DNA from 3 places in the Pseudoalteromonas sp. A3 genome. Region 3 is predicted to be linked to each of the others. Evidence: predicted binding sites of a transcription regulator. Region 3 holds the regulator's gene; each other region holds the start of a gene.

Region 1 (4,348 bases), on a different contig from region 3:
GCAAAAGCTTGCGCAGTGTCTTCAAGTTCATCGCTTTTTGATAAAATCTCAATAACACGCTCAGGGTTAAGCTTTATCGCTGCACGGGTATAAATAGCACTAATATTAGTACGTGCAGATAATAACTGATCGGTCAACTCTGGCATTTTGTCTTCATCTAAGCGCGCCAGCGTTTCGAGTATGTTTAAACCCGATGTTTCCCAGAAGTTATTCACTCTGGTTGGCTTGCCGTGCTGAATAGTTAGCCAGCCATCGCGTGCTAAACGTTGCAGTACTTCACGTAAGGTTGTTCTGGTTACACCAATTAACTCAGAAAGCTCACGCTCTGCAGGTAGAATTGAACCTGGAGGGAAATCGCCGTTCCAGATAGATTCAACTATATACTCTTCAGCAAATCCTGCTGGGCTTTTAGCTTTAAAAATTCTCATTCAATTCCCACTCGAATTAATCACAACTCATCGTTTTATACGAATAACTGACAGATTGTACCAGATGAAATATAACTAACAAGTAAACTCGTTGATATAAGTGCCAACCAACCGCTGAAAATTTCGCAATAGTAAATAATAAAATTCAACATGCTTAAATTAGGCCTAATTCGCTAAATAAATTAACCCTAGTCATAGTAGGTACATTAATACCATTGCTGTTTTTGCTTCACCATTACATTACTACAATAATTCCCGTGTGCGGCAGCAAGTACATTTAAAAGTCGCATACAGCAGCCTGTTAACTGTAACGTTTAAACAAGCCTTTTTAGCGAACCAATCTTATATTACTTGTTCACTTAGCAAATTAAGCTTAACCTTTCCCTAAATAGGATTGGCCATAACCGCTTATTAATTTCATCTTAAAAAAAGCCACTTCGGTAGCTTTTTTACCCTTTTTGTTGCTCGTTACTTTATCCTAGTACATAATTCAACGTCTTATTTCAATGCGGATTTTTTATGAACTGGCTAGCACAACTCCCTACTCAACGTACTCCATGGCTACTATTTACAGGCATTGTATTTTTATTAGAAGTCACCGCACTGTTTTTTCAATACCAGATGGGACTTGCTCCATGCATTATGTGTATTTACCAGCGAACTGCGGTATTAGGCTTATTAGGGGCAGGCATTATTGGCGCAACTAAACCACAAAGTAAACTAGTACGCGCTATCGCTTATTTAGTGTGGGGTGTATCAAGTGTGTGGGGTTACTTTATTGCACGTGAACACATTGAAATGCAAACAACCACCGATCCCTTTGCATTTAGCTGTGAGTTTGAGCCAAACTTTCCTTCATTTATGCCATTGCATGAATGGATCCCAAGCTTTTTTCAAGCCACAGGGGATTGCGGTAATATCGATTGGCAATTTGCGGGATTAAGTATGCCAGCATGGATGGAAATACTATTTGCGTTATTTACTATCACGCTTTTTGTACTTGTTACCACTCGCTTACTTACTAAAAAGACTATTTAATATGTTTACGTTTTTTACCAGTCAGCTGCCTGAACTAAAGCACCTTAAAGTGAGGCAGCGACAAGCCGTTGTTGCTATTGCGCTAAGTATGCTACCTGCCACCGATAGAGTGTTATTAAGAATAGTAAAGCTGATATTGCTCAGCCCATTGTTTTTGTTATTTACTGTTTTTAAAGGGTGGGAACTCATTCCCTTTTTAATTTTAGGTGGCCTGTTTTACCCGCTTTTAACCACCCCGATTGAAATAAACTTCGCTAAAAAATATTTAGCCAAAGCACTTGAGCAGTATTCACAGGGCGCTTAGCGCCCTGCCTATTATAAAGACACTTTTCCTTCTAGTTTAGCTACAAGCTTTTTACCTATTCCTTTTACGTTAGTTAAATCGCTCAGCTGGGAAAATTCACCATTTTCAACCCTGTAATCAACAATAGCCTGCGCTTTTTTCTTACCTATACCAGGCAACTTGGCCAGCATTTCTGAGTCGGCACTATTAATATTAATAACTGGCGCTTGCGGCATTTCAACCATAGGCTTATCTTCAACAGGGTTAGCGTGGGTAAACGCGCTAAAGCTTAAAAAGCTAATAATAAGTAGCGTTAATAGATTTTTCATTTGTTATTCCTTATTTTTGTTTATACCAAAGCGTTATAGTTAAACGGCTAATTTGGCTTTAAACATGTGCTTAATTTTTATTTGAGGAAATAATGTTAAATAAGGAGCAACGCGCATCACTTATATTATTTCCAGTGCATAATCACCTAAATCCGAAAACCTAAAATGCAGCTGGTACAACAAGTGATTGCTTAACTAAAGTAAAGTTACGCTTTTTTGTCAAATTGATGACAAGCTAAAAATGCACCGAATGCTTGCAATTTTACACACAAACATTTACTGTATATAAAAACAGTGACCTATGGGTCAGTAACCACATTACCACGCAATCAAGCAGGAGAGATCATGGCTGTTGTTGTTAAATATGTTGTAGAACGAAACGGAGTTGAGCGAATGACGTTTACTACTAAAAAAGAAGCGGATGCCTATGACAAAATGCTCGATATAGCAGAATCGCTTGAAGTAATGCTGGAAAAAGTAGATGTGCCACTGAGCGAGCAACAGGTTGAATCGCTTGCGCTTGAAATTGCAAAGAGTAAAGATGACTTTATGGCGGTGTTAAAAGGCGCAAAAGAGCCCACAACAAAAAGTACAGCTAAAGCTAAAAAAGCCGACAACGTAGCATCAATAAAAGATAACGATGAGCAACAAGCTAGCTAATTTGTGACTATTTTAAATAAAGGGCTGCTACTAAATAGCAGCCCTTTTTTATTAATTTTGAACAGTTACAAATTTTTTCTGGCTTTTTAGACTGAAATTGATACATTAATCCGGTTAATAGCGAGTGTTTATGTGCCATGTCAGTATTTATTAAGTCTTTTTACCAAAAATTTTTCCCAGCCCGTCAGTTGCTTATTCGTCAAAATGGCGAAGTTAAGCATGTTGTTTTGGCGCCTTGGTTTCAGCTTTTTACAGTACTGCTTATTTTAGGCACTATTACTTGGGTCGGTATTTCTAGTTTTCGTGTTTATAGCCAAACAAATAAAATTACCGACATAGAACAAAGCCAAATTGATAAACAACAAGTGTGGCAAAAGCAGGTCCAAGAACAAAAAGCACTGCACGCTAAGCAATTAGAACAACTTGCTGTACTAGAGCAAAAGCAGGCACTTTTGCAAGGTATGATTGAATCCCTCCCCGCATCTATTAGTAAAGAGACAATAAAACTAGAAGAACAACTTGAATCGCCTGTTAATCAAGACAAAGGCGAGTTTCATGAACCACTTGTAGATGAAGAGCCGAAAAACAAACACGCCAGCCTTCTAACGCCAATCACTTTTGCCGCACGTTATGAGCGCTTAAATAAATACTACGAGCACAATTTTGCGCTTATTGATGCGCAAATTAATAAACGCCATGATGCAATTTTAGCGATGTTAAAAGGCGCAGGCTTAGAATCAGCCCTTGAACAACATTTAGCACTGGGCGCACAAACCAGTGCGCAAGGTGGCCCGTTAGATGTATTTGACGAAACTAAAATACCAGGGCAGTTTTTAGCCATTGTTGATAAGCTATTATTACTTAACAACCTTGAAAACTTTTTAACAGAGCTGCCTAACTCACTGCCCTTGCCTGCGGCTAAATACTATATTTCGAGCAACTTTGGGTTACGTAAAGATCCGATGAACAACCGCCGCGCTTTTCACAAAGGTGTTGATTTAGCCGGCTGGCATAAAACCGAAATTTTTGCCCCTGCTGATGCACGTGTATTGCGCGCTGGTAAAAATGGCGGCTATGGTAACTTTATCGAGCTAGAGCACAAAAATGGCTTGGTCACCCGTTTTGGCCACTTAAATAAAATTAAAGTGAAAAAAGGCCAAACAATTGCTAAAAATGAGGTAATTGGATTAATGGGCAGTACTGGCAGAAGTACCAGCACACACTTACACTATGAAGTGTTACTCGATGGCAAACATGTCAATCCTCTAAAAATAACAAAGGCGCTTTCTCGTGTTCGGTAAAAAAAAGCAACCAAGTAGTCAAACTACGTTAAAAAGAGTAAATCATACCCCTTCTATTATTTCTGAAGATGTGCGCTTAACTGGCACACTCACCAGCCAAGGCGAAGTTCAGCTAGATGGCCGAATTGATGGCGATATAAAGGCAGAGCACTTGGTAATTGGCTCTACCGGCATTGTTGAAGGTGTGGTTGAAGCTAAAAGTGTCATTGTAAAAGGTAAAATTATTGGCTCACTAAACGCAAGTGAAGTGAATATTCAAAGCAGCGCTCACGTACATGGCGATGTTTTTCACGATACACTAAGTATTGA
Region 2 (4,348 bases), on a different contig from region 3:
AGGCCTGTTCGCACGTCCTGTGGCCACCTTAGTTATTTGCTCAACGCATTGCTGCTGCGCCTGATACTCAATTTTATTTGTTACATTACTTTTGAGCGGCGGCTGTTTAAAGACAGTGTGTTCATCAAAGTGTATGGCAGGTAGCGTTTGTAAAAGGCGAGAAAAACGTAAATTAAAATAGCTTTGCTGATTACTACACCCATAAGACTGCACGCTTTGCAGCGCAGGGTCTTGCCATGAGGCTAAACGTTGTAAATCAGGCAGTAATAAAAATAAAAGCCCGCCGGCTTTTACGGTGCCGGCTAATGCAGCGAGTTTATCGGGGTAAATGCCACTAAAGCCATCATAAACGGCATGAGGAAACTCTTGCCCAAGTAGTTGATGAGTATGCTCAGGCCAACTTGCATTGGCAAGGCTGCTTGAAAGTAACTTTACATCATCCGAACGGGTTAACGCGCTTAATAGCTCATAGCACCACGTAGGCTGGCCTGTAATCAGCACTAACTGGCGATGCTTTGCGCCAGTTAGTTGCTGCGTTAATTGCTCAACAAAGTGCTTATACAGCTTGAAGTCGTGCATATGCGGTTACTAACCATTTGCTACCAAGGTCATCAAAGTTTACTTGCACACGCGATTGCGCGCCGCTGCCTTCGTAATTAAGCACAGTGCCAATACCAAATTTAGCGTGCAGTACACGTTGGCCTAAGTTAAAACCACTTTCTTCAAATACAGCATGGCTTACTGATGCACTAAAACGTCCTGCTGCAGGCGGTCGTGATACCTGTGTTTTAATACGAATTTCTTCTACGCAATCTTCGGGTATTTCGCGTAAAAATCGCGATGGGCTATGGTACTTTTCTTGGCCGTATAAACGACGGCTTTCGGCATGGCTTATGTAAAGTTTGTCCATGGCACGGGTCATGCCCACGTAACAAAGGCGGCGTTCTTCTTCTAAGCGCCCTGACTCTTCATTACTTTGCTGCGATGGGAACATGCCTTCTTCAACGCCCACCATAAACACAAGTGGAAACTCTAAGCCCTTAGCTGAGTGAAGAGTCATCATTTGCACAGCGTCTTCGTGTTCATCGGCTTGGCCTTCACCAGACTCAAGCGATGTATAAGCTAAAAAGCCTTGTAGTGGTGAGCTAAACTCTTCTTCTTCGGGGAGTTCATACTGATCGCAGGCACTGATAAGCTCTTCTAAGTTTTCTACGCGAGCTCGGCCTTTTTCGCCTTTTTCAGCTTGATACATAGCCATAAGGCCAGAGGTTTGAATAGCGTATTTGGCTTGCTCTTGCAGTGTAAGGTCGCTAATTTTATCTTCTATGTGCTCTACCAACTCTACAAATTTTGTAACAGCGCTTGCCGCACGACCCGATAAATGTTGTTGTTCAACAATTGCTTTAGCTGCGTACCAAAGAGGCAGAGACTCAGCACGCGCACAGTCGCGTATATGGCTAAGTGTTTTATCGCCAATACCGCGCGCAGGGGTGTTAATTACACGCTCAAATGCGGCGTCATCTTGGCGGTTTCCTACCAATCGTAAGTACGATAGCGCATCTTTAATTTCTTGACGTTCGAAGAATCGCATACCACCGTAAATACGGTATTTTAAGCCTTCTTGAAGCATGGCTTCCTCGAGTACACGAGATTGCGCGTTACTACGGTATAAAATAGCGGCGTCTTGCAACGCATTACCAGCATTTAACCAGCTGCGTAGCTTGCTGCTTACAAAGCGGGCTTCGTCTAGCTCGTTAAAGGCGGCATAAATTGATATAGGCTCGCCTTCGTTACCATCGGTCCAAAGGCTTTTACCCATGCGCTCTGAATTGTTTTTAATTAGCGCATTAGATGCTTTTAGGATGGTTGCGGTTGAGCGGTAGTTTTGCTCAAGACGAATAGTCTCGGCGTCAAAATCAGTTAAAAAGCGTTTAATGTTTTCTATTTTAGCGCCGCGCCAACCGTAAATACTTTGGTCATCGTCGCCTACAATCATAATGCTTTGTGTATCACCAGCAAGTAGCTTTAACCATGCGTATTGAATGGTATTGGTATCTTGGAACTCGTCTACCAGCATGTGGGCAAAGCGCTGCTGGTAATGGCGAAGTAGCGTAGGGTTATTTTTAAGTACTTCGTAGCTACGTAGCAGTATTTCGGCAAAATCGACTAAACCTGCACGGTCACACGCCTCTTGATAGGCGGCATATACACGTAGCATCATTTGCTCGTTTATATCGTAGGCTTGAATATCTTTAGGGCGCAGGGCTTCATCTTTTTTAGCACTGATGTACCAGCCAAATTGTTTGGCGGGCCACTTTTTGTCATCAATATTCATTGATTTTAATAAGCGCTTGATCATTCTTAGTTGATCGTCAGAGTCTAAAATTTGAAAGGCTTCTGGCAGGTTTGCTTCACGGTGATGAGCGCGCAAAATACGGTGTGATAAACCATGGAAAGTACCAATCCACATACCACCGACAGGGGCTTTTAAGGTTTCTTCAACACGGGTGCGCATTTCTTTAGCGGCTTTATTGGTAAAAGTAACTGCAAAAATACTATAGGCTGATGCTTGCTCAACCTGCATTAACCACGCGATACGATGAACTAAAACACGTGTTTTACCCGAACCAGCACCTGCTAATACCAGCATGTTTTGTAGTGGGGCTGCAACGGCATCGCGTTGTTTGTCATTTAAGCCATCGAGTAATTCAGAAACGTCCATCGTTACGCCTTTTCAATCAATAATGAGGGCAGTATAACAGGTGTTTTTGTTAGGCTAAATAAAATACTGTTTTTATGAACAGCTATTCTAAAAATACTTGTAAAACTAATCGCTTAGTCGCTTTTTTGTACTCTTAAGTAACGATAATTAATAATAAAAATAATCAAATTGACCTATATTTAGTAAAAAATACTAAAGCAGTTATTTAGTAGTAATTTAACTATTTGATTTTTAAGCTTTAATAAATTGGCATAAAGTGTGATAGTAAGTAAATAACTAAAACTTAAAATTAATTAACTACAGAGGTGAGTATGGCTGATCAAGGTTCTGGCGGTAATGTTATTGCAGCGTTGTGTAATATATTTTTTCCTGGTTTAGGGCAATTGGTACAAGGGCGAATTTTAGCCGCTATCTTTTTTGCGCTAGCTATTATAATTAGTTACGCACTTATTTATGTATTAGTAGGCTTCGTACTCGTGCCTATTATTTATTTATGGTCGATTATAGATGCTGCACGTTTTAGATCGCGAAGTTAGCTTTTATGTCACCTATTTAATAGCGCCCATTGGCGCTATTTTGCGTTTTAGGGTCGGTGTTTAAGGCTATTTATGGGTATAATTAGTGCATTAGCGTTTTAAAAGTAAAAATTATGGAATATCAATTTATACGTGACCCTATTAGTGGGCTGCGCATTAAAATAAGCAGCGAGCATGCCCTAATTGGCCGCTGGTTAAACGAAGAAATTGGCAAAGAAAAAGTCGCGATGGTACAAGCACTTATTAGCTCGGTAAAAACAAGTTACGAGCCAATAACGTTAAAAGGCCAAGAGATAGACTTAATACTCTCTAAAGACGAAGCCTTATTTGAAGCCCATGCTCTACACCAAGACAGCGAAGATTTAGTCGCCTATCAAGATGATGACTTAATGCTTGAAGAAAATGGCCTAGTGAGTGGTTGTGGCTTTGAAGATTTTATAGATTTAATAGAGTCGTGGGCTGAGTTTAGTGGCTCGCGTTAAATGTTTAAAAGGCCAACCTAGTTGGCCTTTTTTGTAATATCAATTGTGTAAAGTTATTAGGCATTTATAGCGCTCTATTTAGCACCCTAGAGTGATTAAATATTTAAGTCGATTGGTATATATCTACAGATTATTGATTTTCTATTGATTTAACGCCAGCTAATAATAGCTCCTCTGTTAAACGTACTTTGTAATTAGGGTTTGCGTACTGAAAATACACAACGCCGCTTTTATCAATTACAAATACAGCCGGTACAGGTAAAGCGACGTTTACTTTGCCTTGGGCATCAACAAAGTTAACACCGCGCTTATTGCGATAGATAGCGGCTGTTTTATCATCTAAAAAATAAGCTAAACCTAAGGCTTTTGCTAGGGTTAGGCTATCATCTGAAAGCAGTAAATAATTTGGCGAACTTATTTTACTTTGGGCTAGTTTTTCTGGGCTATCTGGCGATACTGCAATGATTTGCGCGTTTAAATTAGCGAGCTGCTGCTCAATTTTTTGTATATTAGCCAGTTGCTTTGAGCAATAAGGACACCAACCTCCGCGGTAAATAATAAGCACCGTTGTTTTTTCAGCAAAGCGCTTTTGTAACTCTACATTATTA
Region 3 (4,348 bases):
GCTGCAAGTTGTTTAATTGAGAGCTGCTTTGCAAATGCTTGCATTGCAGTTCCTGGGCGGCCATGAATCACTACATCAATGTGATCTTTTATATCACCCAAAACAATGGGGCTGCCTTTTAGCGCAGGAAATACGCCCGGTAAGCCCATACCTGTGGGTTGATGACACGCAGCGCAACTTGCCATATACACTTGCTCACCTAGTGTCATTAGCTCTTCTTTAGGAATTGTTGTCTCAAGCAGTGCTGCATCAGCAAGTGCGGCTTTTTGCTTAGCTTGCTTAGCATCTGCAAGCCATGCGTTAAAGTCCTCTTGCGATTTAGCTTCAACCACCACGGGCATAAAACCATGATCTTTACCGCACAGCTCTGCACACTGTCCTCGGTAAATACCTTCTTCGTTAATGTTGGTCCACGTTTCGTTGATAAACCCCGGATTGGCATCTTTTTTAACGGCAAAATCGGGTACCCACCAAGAGTGAATAACATCATCAGAGGTCATTAAAAAACGCACCTTTTGATTAATTGGCAGTACTAAAGGTTTATCAACCTCAAGTAAGTAATTAGGGTTTTTATTAGTAAGGTTGGCTATTTCGTCTTGAGGGGTAGATAAAATAGAGTAAAACTCTACGTCTTCGCCCATGTATTCATAATGCCACTTCCACTGTGACCCTGTAATTTTAATGGTTAAATCGGCCTTACTGGCATCTTCCATCGCAATGAGGGTTTTAGTGGCAGGGATTGCCATGGCAATTAAAATAACAAACGGAATGGCAGTCCAAAGAATTTCTACTTTGGTACTTTCATGAAATTGGGCAGGAACTGCCCCTTTAGATTTACGGTGATGAATCAGTGCCCAAAACATTATTGCGAACACTATCACCCCAATCACACAACATATTAAAAATATGGTCATGTGTAGCTGATATACATTATTACTTATATCGGTTACGCCCTTGCGCATATTGTATTGGCTATTAGCCAGCACTTGCTGCGGGAACATAATCAACACAAGCCACAAGGTAGAGGTCAGTTTACCCATGTGACGGCTCCTTTGATGCTATTGCGAATGCAAAGCGAAGAGGCATACGGCTTAAACGCCAATTCGTTATTTTTATTTTTTAACCAATCTTATTTTTGATTGGTATCGCTAGGACAACAAAAGGTTTGTGTATATTGTGTGTTCTCATAACTAAAAAGCTGTGAGTTATTGTTAGTCCAGCACATTAATGATTAGCTAAAAAACGTACAACAAGCAAGTTTTAGTATAAAAAACAATCAAGTGATATTTTAAGATTGACTAAATGACGGCGTATTAAATTGTTATTTAACAGCCAAGACACGAGCAAAATTAAGGGATGTAACACGCTTAGGGAGATAAAAGTATGAGTGAAAAAAAGTTTACAGCCTAAATAATTTTAGGGCGCTTTGAGATGGTGGAAGGTCTGTTTTTAAAACAAAAATGCACACTTAAAAGTGCGCATTTATAAATATTACTTAAAAATAGTTAAAAATTACATCCAGTCGGCATTTCTTATTACGCCAACAGCTAACCCTTCAATATTAAAAGATTCGTTTTCAAGGTCTACTTCAATTGGCGTAAACTCTTCGTTTTCGGCGTGTAATAATACTTTTCGGCCTGCTTTTTCTAGGCGTTTTACGGTTACGTCTTCATCTACTCGTGCAACCACAACTTGGCCGTTTTCTGCAGTTTGAGTACGGTGTACGGCAAGTAAGTCGCCATCCATAATACCTATATCTTTCATACTCATGCCGTTAACACGCAGTAAAAAGTCGGCGGCTGGTTTAAACATAAGTGGGTCTATTTTACAGTGACTCTCAACATGTTCTTGCGCCAAAATAGGCGAACCCGCTGCAACTCTACCTATTAATGGTAGCCCTAGTTGCTCAGGCTCTTCTTCTTCAACCAATTGAATACCACGGCTTGCGCCTGGTTTCATTTTAATAACACCTTTTTTGGCAAGCGCTTTTAAGTGCTCTTCTGCGGCATTGGCACTTTTAAAACCGAGTGTTTGCGCAATTTCGGCACGTGTAGGAGGCATACCAGTGTCTTTAATAAAAACTTTTATTAGTTCGAGTATTTGAGCTTGGCGTTTAGTTAATGGTCGCATACAACTGGTTTTCCATACAGTACATTTAACTGTGAGTATATACAGTTAAATAAAAATCGCAAATTTAAATTGTGCTTTAAAATAGCTAAATACACCGCGCCTGGATAAATTTTAGGTAATTACAGACGTTCAGTATTTAAAATGCTATAAATTTGCTTTCAATATAAAGGAGTAATTATGAGTATTTGGCATCAACCCATCACATTAGAGCTTTGCAAACAGTTAGATGAGGGAATAAACGGCCAAGGCACGCTAATGAAAACCATGGGCATAGAAATAACCGAAATAGGAGATGATTACCTAGTGGCTACCATGCCTGCTATTCCTGAGCATCATAATCCTATTGGTATGGTACATGGTGGCGCAAATGTGGTACTTGCCGAAACCGTAGCAAGCTACGCCGCTAACTTTGTCGTGGACTTTACAAAATTTTATTGTGTTGGACAGGAAATTAGCGCCAGCCACTTAAAGGCCTCTCGAAATGGCACTTTAACCGCCGTTACTCGTGCATTTCATATTGGTAAGCGCAGTTCTGTATGGGAAATAAAAATAACCAATAGCCGCGGCGAGCTTTGCTGCGTATCAAAAATGACCGCAGCGGTTGTCGAGCGCAAATAATTAACTATGGCTACTTTTCGATAGGGTAAATCGTTATTTCCATACCAGCGCCAATGGCAGATATACGTAGCAATGTATCTGCATGTAGAGCTTGGTTAAAACACTTAGGCGACGTGCCCGACTCAAAGCCTATATCAAACGTTCTGCGCGAACAGCTTAGCCACTGTTTAAGCGCATTACGTGAACACGACTCTATTAATTCACATAAGTGGTTGATTGCTTTGTCTGGCGTGGTTATATCACCTGAGGCTTCAATACGCGCCAATTGACGATATTCGTCTTTGTCATAATGCAAAACCATCGCGTTTTTCTTTAAGTCTGCCACTAGGGCGCTAATATCTTGTTTAGACTCAAGCTCTAGATCTACATTTAAAAATTGAATTTCCGACATTGTCTGCTTTTTACCCTCTTATAGTTTCATCGCAAACTTTAACGCAGTTTTACTTTTATACCAAATCAACAAAGCGCTAAACATGGCTTTATTCATAGAAAATACCTGTTTAAACGCCATTGGCACCTAATTTGCCTTATAAAACGAGTTAGGCTAGTTACGCTTAATTTTACCGTTTATGTATGAAAGTTATACACACACTGTGTAATTAAACGCTTCAGGAGGACAATTATGGTAGATCATGGCCCGCAAATTAAAAACGACGATCAGTACGATGCGCTTCGAGATGAAGGCATGAGCAAACAAAAAGCCGCGCGCATTGCTAATAGCAATACTCATAAAACCGCAGTTAAAGGCGGCAAAGCCTCAAAGTATGAGCAGCGCACTAAAAAGCAGCTGTACAATAAAGCTAAAGAGCTCGGCATTAGCGGCCGCTCTAAAATGAGTAAACAAGGGCTAATAAATGCCTTACGTGAGCATTAAACACAGCCTCACTGATTTTTTACCGCTCCTTTTTATTATTTTTATAAAGTTAGAGTAAGCTTATGAATAACTGCGACAAAATGCCGCAGTAAAAGCATGGGCTGCTGTAATACACTAACGCTAAAAATAATAAGAAGCACAAAATGAGAAAACAACTATTTAAGCGCGCTCGAAAACTACATAAGTGGCTAGGCTATTTACTTGCCTTACAAATTTTAGCTTGGCTGTTAGGCGGCTTAGTAATGAGCGCGATACCACTTGAATACGTACACGGTAAGCACCTTGCTAAGCGCACACTTACAAACCCATTTACTCAAGCAGACTACCCTACATCACTCGATAATATTACTGCCCAAGTGCCTAACCCCACGCAAATAGTGTTTGAGCACTTTTTAACGACCCCGCTTATTACTGTTATTAATACTGACGAGCAGCAAAGCTTTAATGGTTTAACGGGCCGCCCTTTTCAGCCACCTACTAAAATACAAATTACCGCTAATGCACAAGCGCATTTACTCATCGACGCTAAGCCAATTAGCACAACGCTTTTAAAACAAGGCACTCGAGAGGTGGGATACAAAACAAATGTGTGGCAAGTACAATTTAACGACACCTTTAATACCACGCTGTATTTAAATGCAATTAACGGCAAAGTTATCACCGTTCGCAGCACACTATGGCGCATATTCGACTTTTTTTGGATGCTACACATAATGGATTACGACG

What was found. The regulator LexA, encoded in region 3, represses DNA repair genes until DNA is damaged. The targets are predictions, from matches to a motif close to TACTGTATNNNNATACAGTA.
Region 1: the regulator LexA is predicted to act here: its motif matches at 2,356-2,375, upstream of OIZ54_RS11405 (YebG family protein).
Region 2: the regulator LexA is predicted to act here: its motif matches at 2,787-2,806, upstream of uvrD (DNA helicase II).

What each region holds. Positions count from the first base shown of each region.
Region 1 covers NZ_JAPCKL010000005.1:203,853-208,200, reverse strand. The annotation lists gene fadR (fatty acid metabolism transcriptional regulator FadR) at 1-428, opposite strand, end outside; gene dsbB (disulfide bond formation protein DsbB) at 948-1,466, shown strand; gene OIZ54_RS11415 (DUF6170 family protein) at 1,468-1,770, shown strand; gene OIZ54_RS11410 (ComEA family DNA-binding protein) at 1,782-2,078, opposite strand; gene OIZ54_RS11405 (YebG family protein) at 2,424-2,738, shown strand; gene OIZ54_RS11400 (M23 family metallopeptidase) at 2,876-4,039, shown strand; gene OIZ54_RS11395 (bactofilin family protein) at 4,029-4,348, shown strand, end outside.
Region 2 covers NZ_JAPCKL010000023.1:3,725-8,072, forward strand. The annotation lists gene OIZ54_RS20050 (GNAT family N-acetyltransferase) at 1-579, opposite strand, end outside; gene uvrD (DNA helicase II) at 557-2,722, opposite strand; gene OIZ54_RS20060 (hypothetical protein) at 3,034-3,258, shown strand; gene OIZ54_RS20065 (YacL family protein) at 3,372-3,740, shown strand; gene OIZ54_RS20070 (peroxiredoxin-like family protein) at 3,871-4,348, opposite strand, start outside.
Region 3 covers NZ_JAPCKL010000014.1:33,076-37,423, reverse strand. The annotation lists gene coxB (cytochrome c oxidase subunit II) at 1-1,040, opposite strand, end outside; gene lexA (transcriptional repressor LexA) at 1,513-2,130, opposite strand; gene OIZ54_RS17865 (PaaI family thioesterase) at 2,308-2,748, shown strand; gene OIZ54_RS17860 (hypothetical protein) at 2,759-3,139, opposite strand; gene OIZ54_RS17855 (Rho termination factor N-terminal domain-containing protein) at 3,371-3,622, shown strand; gene OIZ54_RS17850 (hypothetical protein) at 3,766-4,348, shown strand, end outside.